3 regions of the Faecalibacterium sp. DFI.5.82 genome follow, and region 2 is predicted to be linked to each of the others. Evidence: riboswitches for the same ligand, from Rfam matches in the RefSeq annotation. Region 2 holds a riboswitch; each other region holds the start of a gene.
What was found. Region 2 has a riboswitch for cyclic di-GMP ahead of P0G09_RS06430 (leucine-rich repeat domain-containing protein). Riboswitches for the same ligand answer to the same signal wherever they lie in the genome.
Positions count from the first base shown of each region.

Region 1 (7,399 bases), on a different contig from region 2:
ACCGCCACCGCCCTTCTGGGCGCGTCTGGCTGCGGCAAAAGCATGACCCTGCGCTGCATTGCAGGCATCGTCCGGCCGGACGAGGGACGCATTGTGCTGGATGGCCGGGTGCTGTTCGACAGCGCTCAGGGCATCGACCTGCCGCCCCAGCAGCGCAATGTGGGTCTGCTGTTCCAGAACTACGCCCTGTTCCCCAACATGACCGTGGAACAGAATATCCTCAGCGCACTGAAAAAGGAAAAGGACCCTGCCGCCCGCAGGGCCGCCTGTGCCGAGGCATTGCGGGCCATGCGGCTGGAAGAACTGGCCAAGCGCCTACCCGGTGCGCTTTCGGGCGGGCAGCAGCAGCGTGCCGCCCTGGCCCGCATCCTGGCGGCCAAACCCCGCATCCTGATGCTGGACGAGCCGTTCAGTGCGCTGGACAGCTATCTGCGTGAGGAGGTAGAGGGGGAAGTGGGCAGCCTGCTGGCCGGGTTTGCGGGCACGGCCCTGCTGGTGACCCACAACCGGGACGAGGCCTACCGCCTGTGCAGGGAGATGATCGTGATGGACAGCGGCGAGGTGCTCCGGGCAGGCACGACCAAGGAGGTCTTTGCCGACCCCCGCACCCGTGCCGCCGCCCGCCTGACCGGCTGCAAGAACATTCTGCCCTGCACCCGGGTGGGGGAGCATACCGTTCATCTGGCGGGCTGGGAACAGCCGCTGACCGTGGCTCTGCCGGTGCCCGAGGGCTGCCGTGCCGTGGGCATCCGCGCCCATGATTTTGCGCCCTGCGCTCCCGGCACCCCCAACAGCCTGCCGGTGCAGGCTGTCTCCACCAGTGAGAATCCCTTTGACTGGAATATGATCTTCACCCTGCCCGGCGGTGAGGCCCGCCTGTGGTGGAAGGTGTCCAAGGAGACATTGGCGGCCCCGCCGCCAAAAGCACCCGCCTGCCTTGCTGCCGCCCCGGAAAATATCATGCCGCTGGTCTGAGGCAAAAAATCGTTTTCTCCCTGCTCCCGAAACAGAAATACGGAGCAGGGAGAATTTTTTTGAAAAAAGTACTTGACTTTATCAAGTAATGTGATTATACTAGACCTTGTCAAGTAAAGGAGATGCAAAGAGTGATCCAATCGACCATATCCTTCTACGTGATGGAGTTTTACAAGCAGTTCGCAGCCTACACCACCCAGCAGCTGCAGGAGTTCGGCCTGAGCTTTGGCATGATGTATTTTGTGATCTACGTGGGCAAACATCCCGGCTGCACCCCGGCTGAGATGACCAAAAAACTGCACCTGGACTGGGGCCACTGCCAGCGCAGCGTGATCAAGCTGGTGGAAGATGGCTTTATGACCCGGGAAAAGCAGGGCCGCAGTTATCATTTGGGGCTGACCCCGGCGGGTGAGAGAGCATTCCGGACCTGCCACCAGGTATTTTTCGATTGGGATGCGCAAAATTTGAGCGGGCTGACCGAAGAGGAACAGCACCAGCTCCTGAGCCTGCTGCAAAAGGCAGCACGGACGAGGAAAGAGAGTGTGTAACATGTACGACACCATCCTGAGCCCCATTGATTACGGTGGATTGCAGCTGAAGAACCGCATCATCTTTGCCCCCACCACCTTCGGCCTTTCGGACGAGGAATATCTGGCAGAGATGGAGCGGCTGGCCAAGGGCGGCTGCGCCATGATCATCATCGGCGACGTGCCGGTGGCCAAGAGCCGGTTTGAGAAGTCCCTGTTTGACAAAAAGGGCTTTGCTTTCTATCAGCAGATCTGCGAGACTGCCCACAAATACGACTGCAAGGTCTGCGCCCAGCTCCACCAGACCGATACCGACATGATGTCCATCATCAAGTGCATCCCGGGGATGCTGATGAAAAAGATCACCCCCGACCAGCTGCGGGAGCGGATGAACGATGCCGTGGGCCCCTACATCACCAAGATGTCCCAGAAAAAGATCCATCAGATCATCGCGGGCTTTGGCAAGGCCGCTGTGCTGGCAAAGCAGGCGGGCTTTGACATGGTGCAGGTGCACGGCGACCGGATGTGTGGCAGCTTCTCTTCCGCCATCTTCAACCACCGCACCGATGAATACGGCGGCAGTGCCGAGCGCCGCGCCCGCTTTGCCGTGGAAGCTGTCAAGGCAGTGCACGCCGCTGTGCCCGGCATGGCCATTGACTACAAGCTGGCTGTCCGGCAGGAGAACCCCCATTACGGCAACGCCGGTGTGGTGGAGGAGGAACTGGCCGTGTTCGTGCCCCTGCTGGTGCAGGCAGGCGTGACCAGCTTCCATGTGACACTGGCCAACCACTCTGCGCTGGAAAACACCATCCCGCCGGCCAGCCACCCCGAGTTCAAGGAGACCGGCTGCTTCCTCAAGTTCTGCGATGAGGTGCGCCGGTATACCAGTGTGCCGCTCTGCGGTGTGGGCGGCCTGAACGACCCCGATTTTGTGGAGCAGCAGCTTGCCAGCGGCCGCATCCAGTGCGCGGCAATGTGCCGCCAGCTGCTGGCTGACCCCAACTGGGTCAACAAACTGCAGAGCGGCAATGCGGCAAAGATCCACCGCTGTGTCCGCTGCAACAAAAAGTGCCTGGGCGGCCTGATTGCCCATCAGGGCACCCGCTGTGTCTATGATGCCCTGAACGCAAAAGAACAGGGCAGCATCTGATATCAAACATAATAAAGGAGAATGACCATGAGCTACGCCATCGTTTTCAGCAGCAAGACCGGCAACACCCGCCTGCTGGCCGACACCCTTCGCGCAAGCTTGCCCCAGAATGAGTGCACCTACTTCGGAGCACCGGCTCCGGAAGCACTGGAGGCTGAGACCCTTTACATCGGCTTCTGGACGGACAAGGGCCATGCCGATGACACCCTCACCGCCTTTTTGCAGACCCTGAAGGGGAAGCGGGTCTTTTTGTTCGGCACCGCAGGCTTTGGCGGCAGTGCGGAATATTTCGAGCAGATCCTGGCGGCGGTGCAGAAATCGCTGGATGAGAGCAACACGGTCATTGGAACCTATATGTGCCAGGGCAAGATGCCCATGACTGTGCGCCAGCAGTACGAAAAGATGCTGCAGCAGCCCAACCATGCACCCAACCTCGAGATGCTGATCGAGAACTTTGATAAGGCACTGGCTCACCCGGATGCCGCAGACCTCGACCAGCTGCGCAAAAAGGCGGCAGAGGTGCAGGCATAACGGAAGAACTCTTCAAAAAAGAAGATTTTTTGAGAAAGCTGCTCCAAAACAGTTGACAGGTTCTGTCCGATGTGGTAGGATAGCGTCGAGGAAATGGAAACGGCTCCTCAAGGTGAATTGAATATTCTCGGCAAAGCAGTCGAAAGGCTGTGACGCAAAGCTACAGGGCCTGTAAAATGGCAGCCAGCTGCTTCTCAAGGAAATCTTTCTTTGGGCGACCTGCTTAGATTTTCTAGGTGTTGTTTTGCTGAGTGTATTGCAGAACAACACCTTTTTTCGTTCTCAAATTTCTTCCCAAAAGAAGAAAGGCACGCAAAACTGAATATCCTCGGCAAAGCAGTCGAAAGGCTGTGACGCAAAGCTATAGGGCCTGTAAAATGGCAGCCAGTTGCTTCTCATCACCTGAGGGTCTCCACAGCGGAGATTGGGTGTTGAGTGACCTTCATCTGAAGCATCAGGTGTCGATTGCCGAGTATACCAGCAATCGACACCTTTTTTCATGGGGCAACACAAAAGAGGTTCAACACCATGCGTAACGCTTCGATGAAAGTCCTGAAGAATCTGGTCTGCTGCGCCGCATTCATCTGCCTGATGCTTGTTCTGGCAATGCCCGCACACGCAGCTTCCAAGGCCGATGAGCTGCTGCAGCTCGTCAACGCAGAGCGTGCACAGGCTGGTGTGGCTCCTCTGAGCATGGGCAGCAGCGCACTGAATGCTGCCGCACAGGCCCGTGCAAAAGAACTTACCGTCAATTACTCCTACAACCGCCCCAATGGCAGCCGCGAGTTCACCATCCTGCCGGAGTACGGTGTGGACGATGTTTCTGTGGGAGAGAACTACTGGGCAGCTGCTGAGAATGCTTCGGATGTGGTCGCCGCCTGGAATCGCTACGATTTCTTCAAGGAGCGGATGCTGGACAAGGATGCCACCTCCGTTGGCATTGGCTACTACGAGGGCGGCGAGTACGGCAATTACTGGGTGATGATCTTCACCTACGCCCGCGGCACCAGTGAGAACGGTTTCGCACAGGAAGTGCTGGCGCTGGTCAACGCTGAGCGTGCAAAGGAAAATCTGGCACCTCTGGCCATGGGCGATGCCAAGCTGCAGGCCGCTGCCGATGAGCGCGCAAAGGAAGTGGCAAAGGTCGCTTCCCACACCCGCCCCGATGGCACCAACTGCTTCACCGTGCTGAAGGAGTACGGTGTGTCTGATACCGCCACCGGCGAGAATGCCGCCTGGGGCGAGACCACGCCCGAAAAGGTCGTTGCAGACTGGATGGCTTCGGAAGGCCACCGTGTCAATATCATGGACCCCGCCGCCAAGTATATGTGCCTTGGCTACAACTACGATGCCAATTCTCAGTGGGGCCACAACTGGATCCAGATCTTCGCAAAGTAAGCGGAGGACTTCCATTGAGCGTTGTACGATGAAATAAAACAGAGCAAAAAGAGATGCACCCCGCCTTCCTGATTCAGGTTCAGGGAGCGGGGTGCATCTCTTTTGTTTTTTTATTCTGCTGCCATCTCAGCCACATCCTCGGGGCTGAAATCGCCCAAGGGCAGGATGAGCCGGCCCAGCGTTTCCTGCGGCAGGGCGGCAAGCCGGGCACTCTCGTCCGCAATTTCGGCAGGGCAGAGGACGTGCACGCCGTCCGCACCGGTCTCTACCCGGGCGCGGTGGCCGGTGGCAATGTACTGGATGCCCAGCCGGTCAGCCGCCGCCAGCAGGGCGGGGAAGCGCAGGTCGGCCGGGGCAGCGGTCTCCTCAGCCAGCTGGCTGGCCAGTTCGCTGGCATTCAGGGTGATGCACTCGATGCCCAGAGCCTTGGCGGCTTCCTTGGCGGCATCCACAACGGGATCATCGGTGCACAGACGCACCACAGCGCCCATCACCGCAAAGCCCTGCTGCTGTAAAATGCGGACAGCTGCTTTGCAGCCCGTGCCGCCGCACAGGCCCACCAGCACCTTGTCCTGCTGTTCATAGGTGTCGAACCCGCTGCCGGGCAGAAATGTATCGCTCATCGTCCCTGTCTCCCTCCGTGTGCCTGACTTTGTGCCACGGCCAGCTGGTCGCAGCGTTCGTTTTCCGGGTGGCCTGCGTGGCCCTTGACCCAGACATAAGTGATCTTGTGCCGGGCTTCCTGCTCCAATGCCTGTTCCCACAGGTCGGGGTTCAGGGCAGGGGAGCCGTCGGACTTTTTCCAGCCCCGGCGCTTCCAGCCCCTGGCCCAGCCCTTTTCCAGCCCGTTGATGACGTACTGGCTGTCAGAGCACAGCCGCACCTCACAGGGCTCCTTAAGCTGGCGCAGGGCCTCGATAAAGGCGGTCAGCTCCATCCGGTTGTTGGTGGTGGAAGCATCGCCGCCGCTGAGCTCTTTTTCGTAGACCTTGCCGTTGAAGCGGTAGCGCAGCACTGCACCCCAGCCGCCCGGGCCGGGGTTGCCGCTGCACGCGCCATCGGTGTAAACTTCGACTTGTTTCATCTGTTTCTCCCGGAACTTGAATTTTTGGATACCTCTATTTAGAGCTATTTTTCCGGTTCTGTCAAGAGGAAAACGTATCATCCCCGGCTTTTCCGGCAAAGCTTTGAATTGACAAAGTGGACAAGAAATACTATACTGTTTGTAACAAAATGCGTATAGGGGCGCACCGATGCGGTGTGTCCGGCCGGAACGGGGCAGTGCCGCGGTCGCATCGAACAGATGGACTGACAGGGCAGAAATTACTCCGTTCTGGCCATCCCAGTGCCGAAAACGGGCATGGAAGCGAAAAATTCTATACGATGGTTTCGATGGGAGCGGCGGTGCGTTTGCTGCTCCTTCACAGCAGACAGGCCGCTCGCAAAGGGGTGTGCCTGCGTTTTGTAATTGATTTTGGAGGTACCGCATGGCACAGGTCAAAGAACAGAACCCGGCTCAGGCTCAGAACAATCCGAACAGAAACAGTGAATCCGGCGGGGAAAAGCGTACCCGCACCCGCCGCCCTTATTATAACCGGCGGCCCCGCCGTACTCAGCAGCCCAAGGAGGCCGCTGTGCCCATCCACATCTACCCGCTGGGCGGTCTGGGCGAAGTGGGCAAGAACATGACCGTGTATGAGTGCAACGGGGATATGATCATTGTGGACTGCGGCCTTGTATTCCCGGACAGTGAGATGTACGGCGTGGACATGGTCATCCCCGACTTTACCTTTGTGGTGCAGAATAAGGACAAGATCAAGGGCCTGCTCATCACCCACGGCCACGAAGACCACATCGGCAGCATTCCCTACCTGCTGCAGAAGTTTGATCTGCCCATCTACGGCACCCGGCTGACCTGCGGCCTCATCCGGAACAAGCTGGAGGAGTTTGGCCTAGCAGGCAAGACCAAGTTTGTGGAGATCACCCCCAAGCAGAAGATCAAGCTGGGCTGCTTTACCGTGGAGCCCATCCATGTCAACCACTCCATCCCCGATTCCGTGGCCTTTGCCATTGACAGCCCCGCCGGAACGATCATCCAGACCGGCGACTTCAAGATCGATTACACCCCGCTGGCCTGCGGCGTGACCGACCTGACCACCCTTTCGGAGTATGGTCAGAAGGGTGTGCTGGCTCTGCTGAGCGATTCCACCAACGCCGAGCGCCCGGGCTTTACCGCCACGGAGCAGAAGGTGGCCGCCGGTGTCCGCAACCTGTTTGCCCGTGCCCGGAACAAGCGCATCATCATTGCGACCTTTGCGTCCAATATCTACCGCGTCCAGCAGATCATTGATCTGGCCGTGGAGGATGGCCGCAAGGTGGCGTTCAGCGGCCGCAGCATGGTCAATAACACTGCCATGGCGCAGGAGCTGGGTTATATGCACATCCCCGAGGGTACCCTTATCAGTGTGGATGAGTTGAACCAGTACCCGCCGGAGCAGGTGGTGCTGATCACCACCGGCAGCCAGGGCGAGCCCCTGAGTGCCCTTTCCCGCATGGCCTCCTGCAGCCACCGTCAGGTGCGGGTGGGCCCCGGCGACTTCATCATCATCTCCGCCAACCCCATTCCCGGCAACGAGAAGAGCGTGACCAAGATCGTCAACGGTCTGCTCCTGCTGGGCGCGGAGGTCATTTACGAGAGCATGTATGATGTCCATGTTTCCGGCCACGCCTGCCAGGAGGAGCAGAAGCTGATGCTCACCCTGACCAGACCCAAGTATTTCCTGCCCGTGCACGGCGAGTACAAGCAGCTGAAAAAGCA
Region 1 is NZ_JARFIS010000002.1:26,271-33,669, reverse strand. Features, by position in the region: gene P0G09_RS03780 (ATP-binding cassette domain-containing protein) at 1-975, shown strand, start outside; gene bilQ (bilirubin utilization transcriptional regulator BilQ) at 1,107-1,523, shown strand; gene bilR (bilirubin reductase) at 1,525-2,652, shown strand; gene bilS (flavodoxin family protein BilS) at 2,680-3,183, shown strand; cyclic di-GMP riboswitch class I at 3,303-3,378, shown strand; cyclic di-GMP riboswitch class I at 3,504-3,579, shown strand; gene P0G09_RS03760 (CAP domain-containing protein) at 3,712-4,581, shown strand; gene P0G09_RS03755 (hypothetical protein) at 4,692-5,204, opposite strand; gene rnhA (ribonuclease HI) at 5,201-5,665, opposite strand; gene P0G09_RS03745 (ribonuclease J) at 6,069-7,399, shown strand, end outside.
Region 1: another riboswitch for cyclic di-GMP. It lies ahead of P0G09_RS03760 (CAP domain-containing protein); the one in region 2 lies ahead of P0G09_RS06430 (leucine-rich repeat domain-containing protein).

Region 2 (7,399 bases):
GCGGTCATCTTGTTGCCCTTGTACTCCAGGTACAGGTAGATCTCAGCGCCCATCATTTCGGACACATCGACCTGAGCCTCCAGGTGGCAGTCGGGGTGCTTTGCCATAAACTCGGGCTCGTCGTCGATATCCTCAGGACGGATGCCCATCTTGACCTTCTTGCCAACGTAGGAATCCAGCTTGCCGTCAGCGGTCTTTTCCTTGGGCAGGGGGATGGTGTCGCCGCCCAGGTCAATGGCGTACTGATCGCCGTTCTTGGTCACGGTGCCGTCCAGGAAGTTCATCTGGGGGCTGCCGATGAAGCCGGCAACGAACATGTTGCAGGGCATGTCGTACAGGTTCTGCGGGGTATCGACCTGCTGGATGATGCCGTCCTTCATAACAACGATGCGGTCGCCCATGGTCATAGCCTCGGTCTGGTCATGGGTAACGTAGATGAAGGTGGTAGCCAGCTTCTTGTGCAGCTTGATGATCTCGGTGCGCATGCTGGTACGCAGCTTTGCATCCAGGTTGGACAGGGGCTCGTCCAGCAGGAAGACTGCCGGGTTACGAACCATTGCACGGCCCAGAGCAACACGCTGACGCTGGCCGCCGGACAGAGCCTTGGGCTTGCGGTCCAGCAGGTGCTCGATCTCCAGGATCTTGGCAGCCTCGTGAACGCGGCGGTCGATCTCGTCCTTCGGGGTCTTGCGCAGCTCCAGACCGAAAGCGATGTTCTTGTAAACGGTCATGTGGGGGTACAGAGCGTAGCTCTGGAACACCATGGCGATATCACGATCCTTGGGAGGAACGTCGTTGATCAGGCGGCCGCCGATGTACATTTCGCCCTTGGAGATCTCCTCCAGACCGGCGATCATGCGCAGGGTGGTGGACTTGCCGCAGCCAGAGGGGCCGACGAAGATGATGAACTCCTTATCCTGGATCTCCAGGTTGAAGTCGGTAACAGAAGGAGCAGTAGCGCCCGGATAGATCTTGTAGATGTGCTGGCAGCTAATCGAAGCCATAGGTCATTGCCTCCATTAAAATTTTTCTATGTTACGGCACCTTGACGGTGCACGCTCTCGTTGGTATTATAATAACAGATAACTTTGTGATATAAAATAGCATTTTATTGATTTGAGGTGTCAGATATTGCTTTATGATTGGACAAGCACCGCAGCCCTTGGCGTGGTGCGGGATATCCAGCCCAAAGAACCCCTGACCCTGACCGGCGAGGGGCTGTGGGTCTGCCTGGTCTCCAGCGGCAGATGCACTGCCAGCCTGACCGATGCCTCGCCCTCCCCGGCGGGCAGCGCACTGATCCTGCCGCCCCAGAGCGCGGCGGCGGGCCATCTGGTGCTGAGCCGCGCCCCGTTGACCCTGACCCCGGAAGGGGAGAGCCACCTGCTCTGCATCCAGCTGACCGGGCAGGCGGCGGTGCAGTTCCTTGCCGGGCTGACGGAGCTGCCGTTCCTGGCCCGGGGCGAGACCTGCCCCGCCGCCGCAGAGCTGCTGGGCCGCCTTGCTGCCGAGGCCGACACGCCCCGCAGCCGGGCTGCCAGCCAGCTGGCCTTTGCCCTGCTCTGTGAGCTTGCGGGGGCCGATAGCGCCGCCCCGCCCCTGCCGCCGCTGGTGGAGGCAGCCATTGAGGATATCCGCCAGAACTACGCTGGCCTGTACGGCGTGGAGGAGCTCAGTGAGCGGCTGGGGGTCTCCAAGAGCCATCTTGTCCGCACCTTTACCGCCGCCGTGGGGGTGCCCCCGGGGCGCTACCTGACCACTGTGCGGGTGGAAGCTGCCATGCGGCTGCTCCTGCACCGGGAATACACGCTGGATGTCATTGCCAGCCTGTGCGGCTTCTCAGGGGCCAACTACCTGTGCCGGGTGTTCAAAAAAGAGACCGGCCAATCCCCCGCACAGTGGCGGGCCTTGGCCGGTCAGACAGCACGGCCCCTCAGCCCGGCGGAAAGCCAGCGGGAGCAGGCACTGTATATTTAAAATGTTCAGGAGCCGGGGCAGCACCCGGCTCTTTTCCGTGGAGGTGCTCAGCCGCACACAGACTGCGGGCGCTTGAGCAGGAACACCGTCAGGGCCAGCGTGATGGCCTCGGCGGCGGGGAAGGCCGACCACACGCCGTTCATGCCGAACAGGGCGCTCAGGATCAGCGAGCAAGTGACGATGGCGGCCACGCCCCGGCTGACCGAGGTGATGGTGGCCTCGGTGGGGCGGTTGACCGCACCCAGATAGCCCGCCGCAACAATATTGCAGCCTGCAAAGAAGTAGCCCAGGAAGTAGATGCGCATACCGCTGTGGGCGTATTCGGCCATCAGTGCAGAGCTCTCGCTGTTGAAGAGGGCAACAAAGGTGTCGGTAAAGCCAAACACAGCACCGTACAACACCGCCGCCAGCGCCAGCGCAGTGCCGCAGCCCAGCAGAAGCAGCTTTTTTGCCCCGGCCATCTCATTTTTGCCGTAGCACTGGCTGATCAGCGGCTGGGCACCCTGGGCCACGCCGTTGAAGATGGCTGTTGCCACCAGCGCAAAGTTTGCCACCACGCCGTAAGCGGCCACGCCCACGTTGCCCGCCAGCCGGAGCAGCAGGAAGTTGAACACGGTGGTGGTCACGGCAGAGGAGAGCTCCCCGACAAAGCCGGAGATGCCCAGCTGGCAGCTCTGCACCAGCAGCCGGGCCGAGGGGGCCTGCCGGACAAAGGTGAGCGTGTTGCTCTTTTGAAAAAGGTGGCGGCTGCAGATGGCGATGCTGAGCACCGGCGAGATAGCGGTTGCCAACGCCGCGCCGGGCAGGCCCAGCCCCATGGGGAAGATGAAGATGTAATCGAACACCACATTGAACAGGCTTCCGCTCAGGGTGGCCACCATGGCAAGGGACGGGTCGCCGTCGTTGCGGACGAAGGCCGAGAAGATGTAGTTGCACATGAAGAAGGGCGTGAACAGCAGGAAGATGCGGGTGTAGTTCAGGCCCAGCGCCACAATGCCCGCATCGCCGCCCATGAGCTGCAGAAGCGTGCCCGGGCAGAACGCGCCCGCCAGCATGAACGGGATGGCAATCAGGCAGGCACAGAGGATGGCGTTGGAAAAAAACCGCTGCGCCCGTGCCTCGCCCTGCGCCTGCAGGATGGCGTACCGGGTGGCAGCACCCAGGCCGATCATCGAGCCGAAGGCAAAGATCAGGTTGTACATGGGCAGGCAGAGGTTCAGCAGGGTCACGCCGTCGGTGCCCGCCGCCTGGGCGATGAAATAGGTGTCGGCCAGAATATAGCACGATGTGCCGATCAGACCGAAAATATTCTGCGACACATACTTGAAGAACTGCTTTGTCAGGTTCATGGGAGCTTCCTTTCCGCGGGGAGAGTAGGGGAGTGAAACGTAAAAACGACTACTACTATATCATAAAACCTGGCATATTTCAACGAAAAAGCGAGGAAACACGCCATCATTTCCCAAACGGAACACTTCTCCCCGGGGCGATGCTGCTATCCGAAAATGTTATACAAACACTGTCGATTTTGTGTAACTTGCCAAAGATGATTTTGGGTTATTGACCAAAAAAAAAAAAGTCTTATGATTTTTGTGTAAAATGCCACATAAAAACAGAAGAATCGGCAAACCAGTCGAAAGGCTGCGACGCAAAGCTACAGGGCCTGTAATATGGCAGCCAGCTGCACTTTCTCAACCATACCGCACATGGGCATCACCTCAAGGGGCGGTAGATTCCCAAAGTACAAAACGCAGAGCGTTGTACCAGCCATTTGGCCGGTGCGGCGCTCTTTTTGCTTTGTGCGGGCATGGTTATATTTTGGGAGTAATTCATAAAAGGAGGATTTTTATGAGATTGAAACGTGTGATCAGCGCCGCCTTGGCAGTGAGCATGGCAGTTTCCATGATGCCTGCTACTGCGGTTTCGGCGTTTGCAGCGGGAACGAGCACCAATACTGCGGAGACAACCACTGTTACTGGCAAGAATAGCACCGAAAGCGAAGCAGAAACCTCTGGTTATTGTGGTGCAGAGAATCAGGAAGAGAGTGTTCAGTGGAAATACGATGAATCTACAAAGGTTCTGACTATTTTTGGCAATGGCCCAATGGCAGATTATGAGGGAATTGCTGATACGGATGTTGGCACAGACAATGATCTGCGTCCATGGAAACCCTATCTCAACCAGATTACAGAGGTACATATTGAGGAAGGCGTTACTGCGATTGGCAATAGTGCATTCCGTGGGATGAAGGCTTTGAAAAAAGCTAATATTCCTGCCAGCATTCAGCATTTGGGCGATTACATCTTTCGCTATGATGAAGCATTGGAAGAAGTAATCTGGGCAGAAGGATTTGAAGCGGCTGAAACTACTGACGTGGATTCAAACCAGAATGTATATACAGGAAAATATTTGCCTACAAGTATGTTCGATTTCTGCTCTGAACTGGGCAAGGACAAGGAACTGACTGAATGGCTTCCCAAGAGCTTTGAAGGTGTTGGCTGTGCGGCAGTTCGAGGAACACAGTTTACAGTTGATTTTGATAACTGGAGCAATCTGAAATATATTGGTGCGTATGCTTTTTCAATGATGCGGAATCTGGAAAGCTTTACTGTTACAGATGACATCGAGTTTGGATTAAGAAAAAACCCACAGGTTCCGGATGGGACTTCTAATGCACTTCAAGGTTCTGGTTTGAAAAAAATGATTGTTAGGACCGAAAAACTTCCCTATGCAATTGTGCGGGGTTGTGAGAAATTGAGTGTGATTGATTTGGGAAGCAACCCTACAATCATTGGAGATTCTGAATTCGCAGGGACTGCTATTGAGAAAATTGACATTCCGAAGAGTGTGACAAAAGTTGATGCATGGGCGTTTGCAAATTGTCAGAATTTGAAGAGAGTGACCTTCTACGGTGAAACCGCATTGCATCATGTTCCTTTCCCAGCATGTGGCATTGAAACCTTTATTATTGAAGAAGGCGCAAAAATTACTAGCGATGATTCTAATCCCTTCCGAGAACAACCGACAGGTTCTTATCCGGCTGTAACCTCTTTGAAGAACGTGGAAATTCTTGGCACATTGAATACTAGTCGGACAGATATGACGACAGAAACTCTTTGGAAAAATATGTTCTCTCCTAGTGAACAACTCAAAGAAGTTACTGTGAGCGATGCAAACCTGCAATATGTAAAAGCTGAGACTTTCCCGAAGATGGAAAATCTGAAAGTGGTTGGCGATGATGCAACGTTTGAAGCATCGCTTGCGGGATGCACCAACCTGAAAACCGTTGACCTGACCGGCTGCAAAAAGATTGCCAGCTATGCAGCTGGCTGCTTTGGTGATGGTATGAATGATTCTACTGTCATCTATGTCAATGATGCAAGTGCAATTCCGGGGAGTGACACTGGCATTTCGAATCGTCACGGTATCGTTATGGTTGTTAAGGGCGGTACAGTCAATACGGATAAGACCGGTTTTGACAGTGTAACCAAGGCTGGATGTACCGCAAAATGGTATGAGGACGCTAATTGCCAGATTGAAACCAAGGATACTACCCCCGTAACTGGTAAAACCTATTACGCCAAGTGGAAAGTCATCCCCGTTGCCGCAACGATGACTGCAACCACTTCCAAGAGCGCCTATCTGGTCAATACCCCGGTTGATGTGAACATTACCGTTAACCCGGGCACCTATGGGGCAGAGATTCACAAAGGTAAAGTTGCTCTGACCTACGGCGACGAAGTAGAGAAGGTGGAGCTGGACGGCAAGGAACTGACCGAGAAAGAATACACTGTTCAGGAGCTGGCTCAGATGATGAAACTGACTTCCCGAAGCAGTAATATCAAAGCAACCCTGAATGTGACCTACAAAAAAGTCGGCAAGTTTGATTTTAACGTTGCCCTGAAGGACGCAAATGGTGCCCAGATTTGTGCTGATGGCACTCAGGTCGTTGTTGCCGAAAAGGCCGCCGAACTGACCCCTGCAACCGAGCTCTACACCCTGACCGTTAAGAATGCTGATGTTACCATTAAGAATGGTGACGAAGAGATCAAGGCTGAGAAGAACGACAAGGGCGAGCTGATCGCCAAAGTGCCCGAAAAGGCTGACGTGACCGTGACCTACACCAGCCAGAGCGATGCCGTTGCATTTGACCAGTGGACTATTACCACCGATGAAACGCTGGATGTGGATGTCAAGAACAACCCCCTGAAGTTCCAGATGCCTGCCGGTGGCGTGACCATCGAAGCCATGACGAAGGATGCCTCCATTGAGGAGGACGAGCCCAACATTCTGGGCACCGCCGCAGTAGTCGGCACTGCCGCTGCTGGCACCGCCATTCTGGCATGGCAGGGCTACCAGCTGGGCACGGAGCTGTACCTGAAAACCGCTCTGCCCGCCGGTACTGCCATCCCCACAAACCGTGCCGAGCTGGCCCTGCTGGTGTGGAACCATGCCGGTAAGCCCGCACCCGCCGCAGTTCTGCCCGCCGATGCCACCGATACCCAGAAGGCCATTGCCTGGGCTGTGGAGAACGATTTGCTCAAGGCCGCAAAGGACAACGGCGAGACCTATGTGGATACCGATTCCGTGAGCCGTGTTGAAGTGATCCGCGTGTGGAATAAGGCACAGGAAAAGTAAACCCCACCGTCATCCCTTCGGGATGCCACCGCCCCTAATAGGGGCGGCCTTGGCAAAAAGGTGAAACTATCCGCCATGCCAAGGGCCCCCCTATTAGCGGGGGCTGTCGCTGAAAGCGACTGGGGGGTTGCCCCCACAACCGAACCATTCTCTATTCCCAAATAACCTGTGGAAGCGCCCTGCCGGGGAACCGGTGGGGCGCTTCTGCATAGGGGCGGGAGCCGAAACCGCCGCTTTTTCCGCTCTAGCGCCGTGGTTTTTATTGACAAGCTCCCGGCTTGCTATTATAATAGAACAGTCATAATAGCATTCGTGCGCGGCTTTGCGGCTGCGTCAATCCAATAGACAAGGAGAAGATCCAAAATGGCACAAGAAATCAAGATGTCCGCTTCCGGCCTGAAGGCGATGCAGGACGAACTGGAATACCTCAAGACGGTCCGCCGCAAGGAGCTGGCCGAGGAGATCAAGGAAGCCCGCAGCCACGGCGACCTTTCTGAGAACAGCGAGTACGATGAAGCCAAGAACACCCAGGGTCTGGTGGAGAACCGCATCACCGAGCTGGAGCAGATGGTCAAGAACGCTGTGATCATCGACGAGAGCGAGCTGAGCGTGGACAGCGTTGCTGTTGGCACCCACGTTTCCATCAAGATGATCGGCGATGATGAGGCCGAGGAGTACGATATCGTTGGCCGCACCGAGGCTGACCCCATCAACGGCAAGATCAGCGACGAGAGCCCCGTGGGCCACGCTCTGCTGGGCAAGGCCGTGGGCGAGAAGGCTGAGG
Region 2 is NZ_JARFIS010000003.1:156,805-164,203, reverse strand. Features, by position in the region: gene ugpC (sn-glycerol-3-phosphate ABC transporter ATP-binding protein UgpC) at 1-1,004, opposite strand, end outside; gene P0G09_RS06440 (AraC family transcriptional regulator) at 1,132-1,977, shown strand; gene P0G09_RS06435 (MATE family efflux transporter) at 2,025-3,326, opposite strand; cyclic di-GMP riboswitch class I at 3,591-3,666, shown strand; gene P0G09_RS06430 (leucine-rich repeat domain-containing protein) at 3,841-6,615, shown strand; gene greA (transcription elongation factor GreA) at 6,979-7,399, shown strand, end outside.

Region 3 (7,399 bases), on a different contig from region 2:
CGGAAGCCCAGCCGGGCATAGCGGCGGGCAAACTCCCGCCCGATGCCGGAGGACGCGCCGGTGATCCAGACAGTTTTGGTTGACATAAGCATTCTCCTTTTCTGCGGAAACTCCATTGCCTCTATTCTATCACGGCAGCGGGTGAGAATCCATGCAAAAATTCAAGGAAAAGCTGTCCCTTGTTGCCCGGGAAAATTTGGAGTATAATAGACTCAAAGAACAGCGCACTGACGCAGGAGGAAAGAAAAATGAACAAACCGGTATTGGTGGTCATGGCTGCCGGCATGGGCAGCCGTTACGGCGGCATGAAGCAGATCGACCCGGTGGGCCCCAAGGGCCAGCCCATTGTGGAGTACTCCCTGTACGATGCCCACCGCGCAGGCTTTGAGACCGTGATCTTTGTCATCAAGCACGAGATCGAGGAGGCCTTCAAAGCCGCCATCGGTGACCGCGTCTCTCAGGGCATGAACGTGAAATACGCTTTCCAGCAGCTGGACGAGCTGCCCGCAGGCTTCACCATCCCCGAGGGCCGTGTCAAGCCCTGGGGCACCTGCCACGCCGTGCTGGCCGCAAAAGACCTCATCGATGGTCCCTTCGCTGTCATCAACGCGGACGATTACTACGGCCCCGAGGCCTTCAAGGTCATCTATGAGTATCTGTCCACCCATCAGGACGGCGCAGTTTACGATTACTGCATGGTGAGCTACCTGCTCAAAAATACCGTCTCTGAGAACGGCACCGTCTCCCGCGGTGTCTGCGTGGTGAACCCGGACGGCACCCTGCACAGCGTGACCGAGCGCACCGGCATCGAGACCTGTGAGGGCGGCATCCGCTGCACCTCCCTCACCGGTGAGGGCACGGATGACCTGCCGGTGGAAGCACCTGTCAGCATGAACCTGTGGGGCTTCGGCAAGAGCTTCCTGGACGAGGCCGACCACCGCTTTGCAGGCTGGCTGCGTGAGAATCTGCCCAAGAACCCCCTCAAATGCGAGTATTTCCTGCCCACTGTGGCCAGCGAGCTCATCGATGAGGGCAAGGCGGCAGTCACCGTGCTCAAGAGCACCGATAAGTGGTACGGCGTGACCTACCGCGAGGATAAGCCCACCGTGGTGGCCGCCATCGCCCAGAAAACCCAGGAGGGCCTGTACCCCGAGGATCTGTGGGCGTGATAAGCTGAAACAGGCGCAGATGCGAAACAAAATCTGTGGCGGCCCTCTTGACTTTTTGCGCAGGAGTGCATATACTAAAGTTGTAGATGAGACTACGGAACCATTCCATGGTTCCACCAAAGCAACAAGAAGCCCCCTCGGTACTGCGAATACCAAGGGGGCTTCCTGCTTGCTAAGGGTTAGTGCTTACCGGCCTTGAACTGTTCCTCAAGCCACTTGCAGATGTAGTAGCTGACCACACCCGCTGCGACGGACAGTATAAATGAGACTACCATTTCCATGGTTACCACCTCCTTCCCACATCAAATGGGTCGGAAGGCCGACAGGTACAGTATAACAGAAAATTCGACTCATTACAACGCAGAAGCGCCCCATCCGGTGAAGGATGAGGCGCTTCTACGTATATTTGGGAATATTCGGGGATGGCGTTAGTTGTTCTTGAGCTCCTGTGCCTTCTGCCATGCATTCAGCACATCAAGCTTGCTTACGGGATTGGCCGGGAAGAACTTCATCTCTTCCGGAGCCGTGCCCTCATCGTTCAGGTCAGGGATAAGCTCGTTTTCCATGGCCCAGCGGGCGGCGTGCTGCAGGTCCATATCCTGCTCTTCCTGCTCTACATCGGGGTAGAGCAGTTCGGATTCGGGCATGGGCTTGCCTGCATCCTCCCACAGCATCATGGCAAGGGCGCTGCGGTTGCTGGGGAAGTAGGGCAGAGCCATCAGCTTGCCTGCAAATTCAGCGCCCAGAGAATAGGCCTGATAGCCCAGCACTGCACCGCCCACAGCGGCAGTACCAATGATCGCGGCAGTGCCCAGCACATTGGGCCCATCATCTTCAATGGTGGCATCGCGGTACTGTGCGGCAATATCCACATCACTGCTCATGGTGTTCATGGTAAAGGTGATGCTCTCAGCCTTGTAATCCTGACCCAGCGGCAGGGAGAACTTGCCGGTAGACCAGATGTCAAACACCATGCCCTCAGGGATCAGGGTCTTGTCCAGCGTCACGGTCACTGTTGCGCCGTCCGGTACAGAGTAGGTCTTTTTGCCGGTGGTCTCGTCAGTAGTAACAGTCAAGGTATCGGTCACATCCTTGTCACCGTTTTTCACGGTAACAATGCCGCCGGTCACGGTCAGCGGGTGGAAGACTGCGGTATCGTGGGTGTGGTCAGCGGCGGCATCACGGTACTGTGCGGCAATATCCACACCACTGCTCATGGGGAAAGTGATGCTTTCTGCCTTGTAGTTCTGATCCTGCGGCAGGGAGAACTCGCCGGTAGACCAACCGTCAAACACCATGCCCGCAGGGGTCCGGTCCTTGTCCAGCGTCACGGTCACTTCTGCGTTGTCCGGTACATCGTAGGTCTTTTGGCCGGTGGCTGCGTCAGTGTTGCTGTTCAGCTTGCTGGTCACATCGCTGCCGTCGTATTTCACAGTAACAGTGCCGCCGGTCACGGTCAGCGGGTGGCAGCCCGGAGCATTGGGGTCGAACTCCCAACCGGCATGGAGGGTGATGTCCTCCATAATTGCGGTATCTTTCACATTAAAGAGGTTGCCATCTTCGGTGTACCAGCCGGTGAACTTGTAACCCGCACGGGTGGGATCATGGATGGCAGTCAGATCGTTTGCCTTGGTATCAGTGATTTTTTCGGTCTTATAAACCGGCACCACAGCGTCGTCGTTCAGTTCGCCGCCCTTGGCATCAAAGGTCACCTTGCAGAGGTAAAGAAAATTGCGTTTTCTCAGTTTATCATTGGCATCAATTTTAGGATTGTTATCATTGTCTGCAAGCAGAGCATCTGCCTTGGCCTTGTAGTTTTTGTAGTAGATGGCACCATTGGGGTTCCCAGCCGGACAACCTTTCAGACTGTCTTGGAAAGAAGTCAATCCAGCAGGGAGCGTAATGTATTCCAGATGGGTGCAATAGCGAAAGGTACCAGGTCTAATGGTTGTTACATTTTCCGGGATGGTGACGTTCGTCAGATTAATGGAAGTGCAAGAATCAAAGGCAGAATAGCCGATCGTCTTAATATTCTCACCTAACGAAATCTTTTCAAGAGAAATGCACCCAGCAAAGGCGCCTGTCCCCATCGATTCGATGGCGCCATTGATGGCAAGAGATTTCATGTTGTTGCAAAATCTAAAAGCTTCTCTGCCGATGGAAGTGACGCTTTGTGGAATGGTGACACTCTCCAGATCATTGCAATGAAAAAAGGCATAATTGCCGATCGTCGTAATATTCGTCTCAATATTCTCACCGAACGAATTCTCACCGAACGAAAGCGTTTTAAGATGAATGCATTCACCAAAGGCATGATCACCGATGGAAGTAACGCTTGGTGGAATGGTGACGCTCGTCAGACCACGGCAATCATAAAAGGCACGATCGTCGATCGTCGTAATTTTTTTACCTAATGAAAGCGTTGTTGTAAGAGGGCATTCCGTAAAGGCCCGGTTTCCTATTGATGTGGCAGCGTCATTGATGGTAAGAGAGTTCAAGTTGCGGCAACCTGCAAAGGCATGATCGCCGATGGAAGTGACGCTTTGTGGAATGGTGACCTCCCCCAGCTGATGGTCTGAATAAAAGGCATAATTGCCGATGGCGGTTACAGTGTATTTGTCGTCCAACGTTTCGGGTATGTCGATGTCGTAGTCGTAGTTTGTTGGTTTCACAGGGCCAAGAAATTTTGTGATGGTTGCATTACCGCCATTTACCTTATACTTATACTTGTAACCGTCAACGATGGCTTCTTGTTCAGTTGCCGTGTCTGCTGCAAATGCCGTGACTGCCGACAGGGGCAGCATGGTGATCATCATGCAGACCGCAACCAATAAGCTGATCAAACGCTTGGGTTTCATAATTCTTTACTCCTTTTCCATGATTTTCCCAAAAAACTCTCTCTATTTCAGCCAAAACAAAAGAGCGCCGCACCGGCCAAACGGCTGGTACGACGCTCTGAACCCTTGTAGACCCGCTGCGCGCTCGCTCTCCTGAAGGGAAGCCGACGCATCTTCACAAGGAGGTGCAAGGTTTCGTATTACCTTACCCGGAGAGAATAACGTGCGGCTGGCTGCCATATTACAGGCCCTTGTAGCTTTGCGTCGCAGCCTTTCGACTGGCTTGCCGATTCTTCAGTTTTTAGCGGAATAGCATATTGCACAGGATAAGATACTCTTTTTTTTTTTTGTCAATATGACGAAAAAGATTTGGAAGAGTGTACAAAAAAGGAACGTATAATGTGGAAAACAGAATGAGAATAAAATCCTGCGGCAGCACAAGATCTGCCTGACTTTATGGAGGGCGCAGTGCAAGAAAAATGCCCCTGACCGAAAGAAGCCGGTCAGGGGCATTTGGGGTTGCTGCAACGGTCAGGGTCAGTGCCTGCGCTCGTACTTCAGACGCTCCCGCAGCTCGTCCAGAGAGCGGTGCTTTTCGCCGTGGCGCAGCTTGGGGTAAGCGCGGAGCATACGGCCCTTGCCAAAGTACTTGGAGCTCCGGGTGCGGGCGCGCATCTCCTCGCTGCGGGCCTGCAGCTCCTCGGCCAGCTGTTCCAGACGGAGCAGCTCTGCCGTGCGCTCTGCGGTGCCCTTGGCGGCCAGCTTGACGGCAGTGGCGGCCTCAGAGGCATTGAGCCGGGCCTCCTGCGAGGACTTGCGGGCGGCCTCCATGGCCTCGTCGGCCTTGGCGCGCAGGGCGGCAGCGGCATCCCGGGGGCTCAGTTTGGCGGCATTGTCCCGGGCCTCGGCAGCCGCCAGCTTGAGCTGCAGGCGGCTCTCGTCCATCTTCTGGTCCACGTCCATGGCGGTGGTGCCCAGCAGCTCGGTCATGGCATCGGACACGGCGTGCATACTGTCGGCCACCTTTTCCAGGGCATCCAGCTCACGGGCCAGGTCAGAGGCCGCAAAGGCGGTCACCACCACGTCGGCGGCGTAGCAGGCGTACAGGATGCACATGAGGACAAAGCCCACCATCTGGGGGACCATCTCCACAAAACCCGCGATCACGGGGTGAACGGCCTTCATCACCACAACGGTGCCCACGCCCCACAAAAGGGAGAATTCCAGGCAGATATATCCGCCGATGTTGAAGGGGAAGTCGCTGTAATCCCACCACCGGGTGTGGTAGAGCTTGTAGAGCGCCCAGCCGCCCACCAGCTCCAGCACGCTGGGCAGGATCACGCCGCCGAGATAGAGCAGCAGCAGGTTGTCTGCCAGCGGCGAAAGGGTGAACAGCACAATGATCATGCCAAAGCCGTAGATGGGGCAGACCGGGCCGTTCAGAAAGCCGCGGTTCACCAGCTGGCCGGTGGAAACGGCGGCATAGATGACCTCCAAACACCAGCCCAGGCAGGAGTAGATCAGGAAAAACGCCAGGATCTGATACAGCGAAAAGCCGCAGACCATGGTGTTGACAAAAAAGGACATCTTACTCCTCCTTTGCGGCGGCAGCGGCTTCCTCCGCAGCCTTCCTCTTTTTCAGGACCTTGGGCTCGATCCAGGTCACGGCGGCATCGCCGGGCAGCTTTCTGGCGATCAGGGCCTTGATCTTGATGCCCATCTCGGTGAACATCCCCTCGTGCTCGGTGCGGATGTTCCACTCCGGCTCGTTCTCGTGCAGGTCAAAGGTCTTCCAGGTGATCTCGTAGCCGGAAGCGGGGAAGTACTCCAGGCTGTCGCGGAACAGGTCGTCGTCATCGGTCTTGAAGTAGATCTCGCCGCCGTCCTTCAGGAATTCGCGGTACTGGATGAGCTGGCGGGGATAGGTGAGCCGGTGCTTGTTGGAGGAAGCGTTCTTGCTCCACGGGTTGCAGAAGTTGATATAGATGCGGCTGACGGTATCCTGGGCGGTGAGCACACCCTTGATGCGCTCGATGTCGGTGCTCATGATCTTCACGTTGTCGATGGGGCGGCCTGCCTCGGTGTAAGCGGCCTCGATCTTGCGCTTGGCAAGGATCAGCACCTTGTCGGTGATGTCGATGCCCAGATAGTTGTTTTCCGGGTGGGCGCAGGCCAGCTGGGAGATAAAGCCGCCCTTGCCGCAGCCCAGCTCCAGCACAAAGGGCTGCTCCGGGCGGGCATACTGTGCGTGCCACTTGCCGCCCCAGATCAGGGGCTCGTGGACGTGGAAATCGGCGGCCATCAGCTCATCGTGGGCGTAGGGTTTGAAACGCATTCTCATAGTTTGTTGTTCTCCTTGAATTTTAAGTGGCTCACCCTCTCCGTCTTTGCTTCGCAAATCCACCTCTCCCAAAGGGAGAGGCCTTGGCAGTGCGGAAAACTTACCGGTTTTGCCAAGGGCTCCCCCTTTGGGGGAGCTGGCGCGTCAGCGCCTGAGAGGGTGAGGATGCTTACAATTTCGTACTTTTCAAAAATTCTTTTACTTCCTCCGGCTCTGCGGCGCAGCTTCCCTGACAGATGCCGGGTTTGCCGCCGCCGCGGCCATTGAGGGCGGCGTTCAGGGCTTTGGTCAGGGCGCGGACATCGCCGCCCGCCTGGGCAAGGCAGTAGCCGGTGCCCTTTTCGTTGGGGGTCAGGGCCGCGCACAGGCCGGTGGTGGCTTCGGTCAGGCGGTTAGCCAGCCGGTGCAGGCCGTCCGGGTCCAGCCCCGGCACGATGCGGATGGCATCCGCACCGGGCGTTACCTGCGCGGCCAGCGCGTCAAAGAGCTGGCTGCACAGCCCGAAGTGGGTGAATTTCAGGGCGGTGTACTCGTCATACACCCGATGCACGGCGTTGGCCGTCTCGCTGGCCTTGGCGCTGAGCAGGGCACCGATCTCTGCCTGCCGCTCCCGCATGGCCTGCGCGGCTTCCAGCGCGCGCCCGCCGCAGACGATGCTCAGGCGCACGCCGCCCTTATAGTTTTCAGCGGCCAGGATCTTGATCTGGCCCACCGCACCGGTAAAGGCGGTGTGGGTGCCGCAGCAGGCACAGACATCCGCCCCGGGGATGGTCACGATCCGCACCTGCCCTTCGATCTCCTTTTTGGAGCGGTAGGTCAGGGCGGCCAGCTCCTCCCGGGTGGGGTAGGTGATGTTCACCGGCACATTTTCCCAGATGATGCGGTTGGCGGCAGTTTCGGCCGCTTTCAGCCCCTCGGCGGAGATGGGGATGTTCGTGTCCATCCGCACGGCATCGGAGCCGATGTGGAAGCCCACGTTCTCGGCCCCGAACATGCTGTGCAGGATGCCGGAGAGGATGTGCTCGCCGGTGTGCTGCTGCATCTTGTCAAAA
Region 3 is NZ_JARFIS010000010.1:89,719-97,117, reverse strand. Features, by position in the region: gene P0G09_RS12295 (SDR family oxidoreductase) at 1-86, opposite strand, end outside; gene P0G09_RS12290 (sugar phosphate nucleotidyltransferase) at 249-1,169, shown strand; gene P0G09_RS12285 (leucine-rich repeat protein) at 1,598-4,027, opposite strand; cyclic di-GMP riboswitch class I at 4,228-4,304, opposite strand; gene P0G09_RS12280 (putative ABC transporter permease) at 4,544-5,593, opposite strand; gene trmB (tRNA (guanosine(46)-N7)-methyltransferase TrmB) at 5,595-6,347, opposite strand; gene P0G09_RS12270 (alanyl-tRNA editing protein) at 6,517-7,399, opposite strand, start outside.
Region 3: another riboswitch for cyclic di-GMP. It lies ahead of P0G09_RS12285 (leucine-rich repeat protein); the one in region 2 lies ahead of P0G09_RS06430 (leucine-rich repeat domain-containing protein).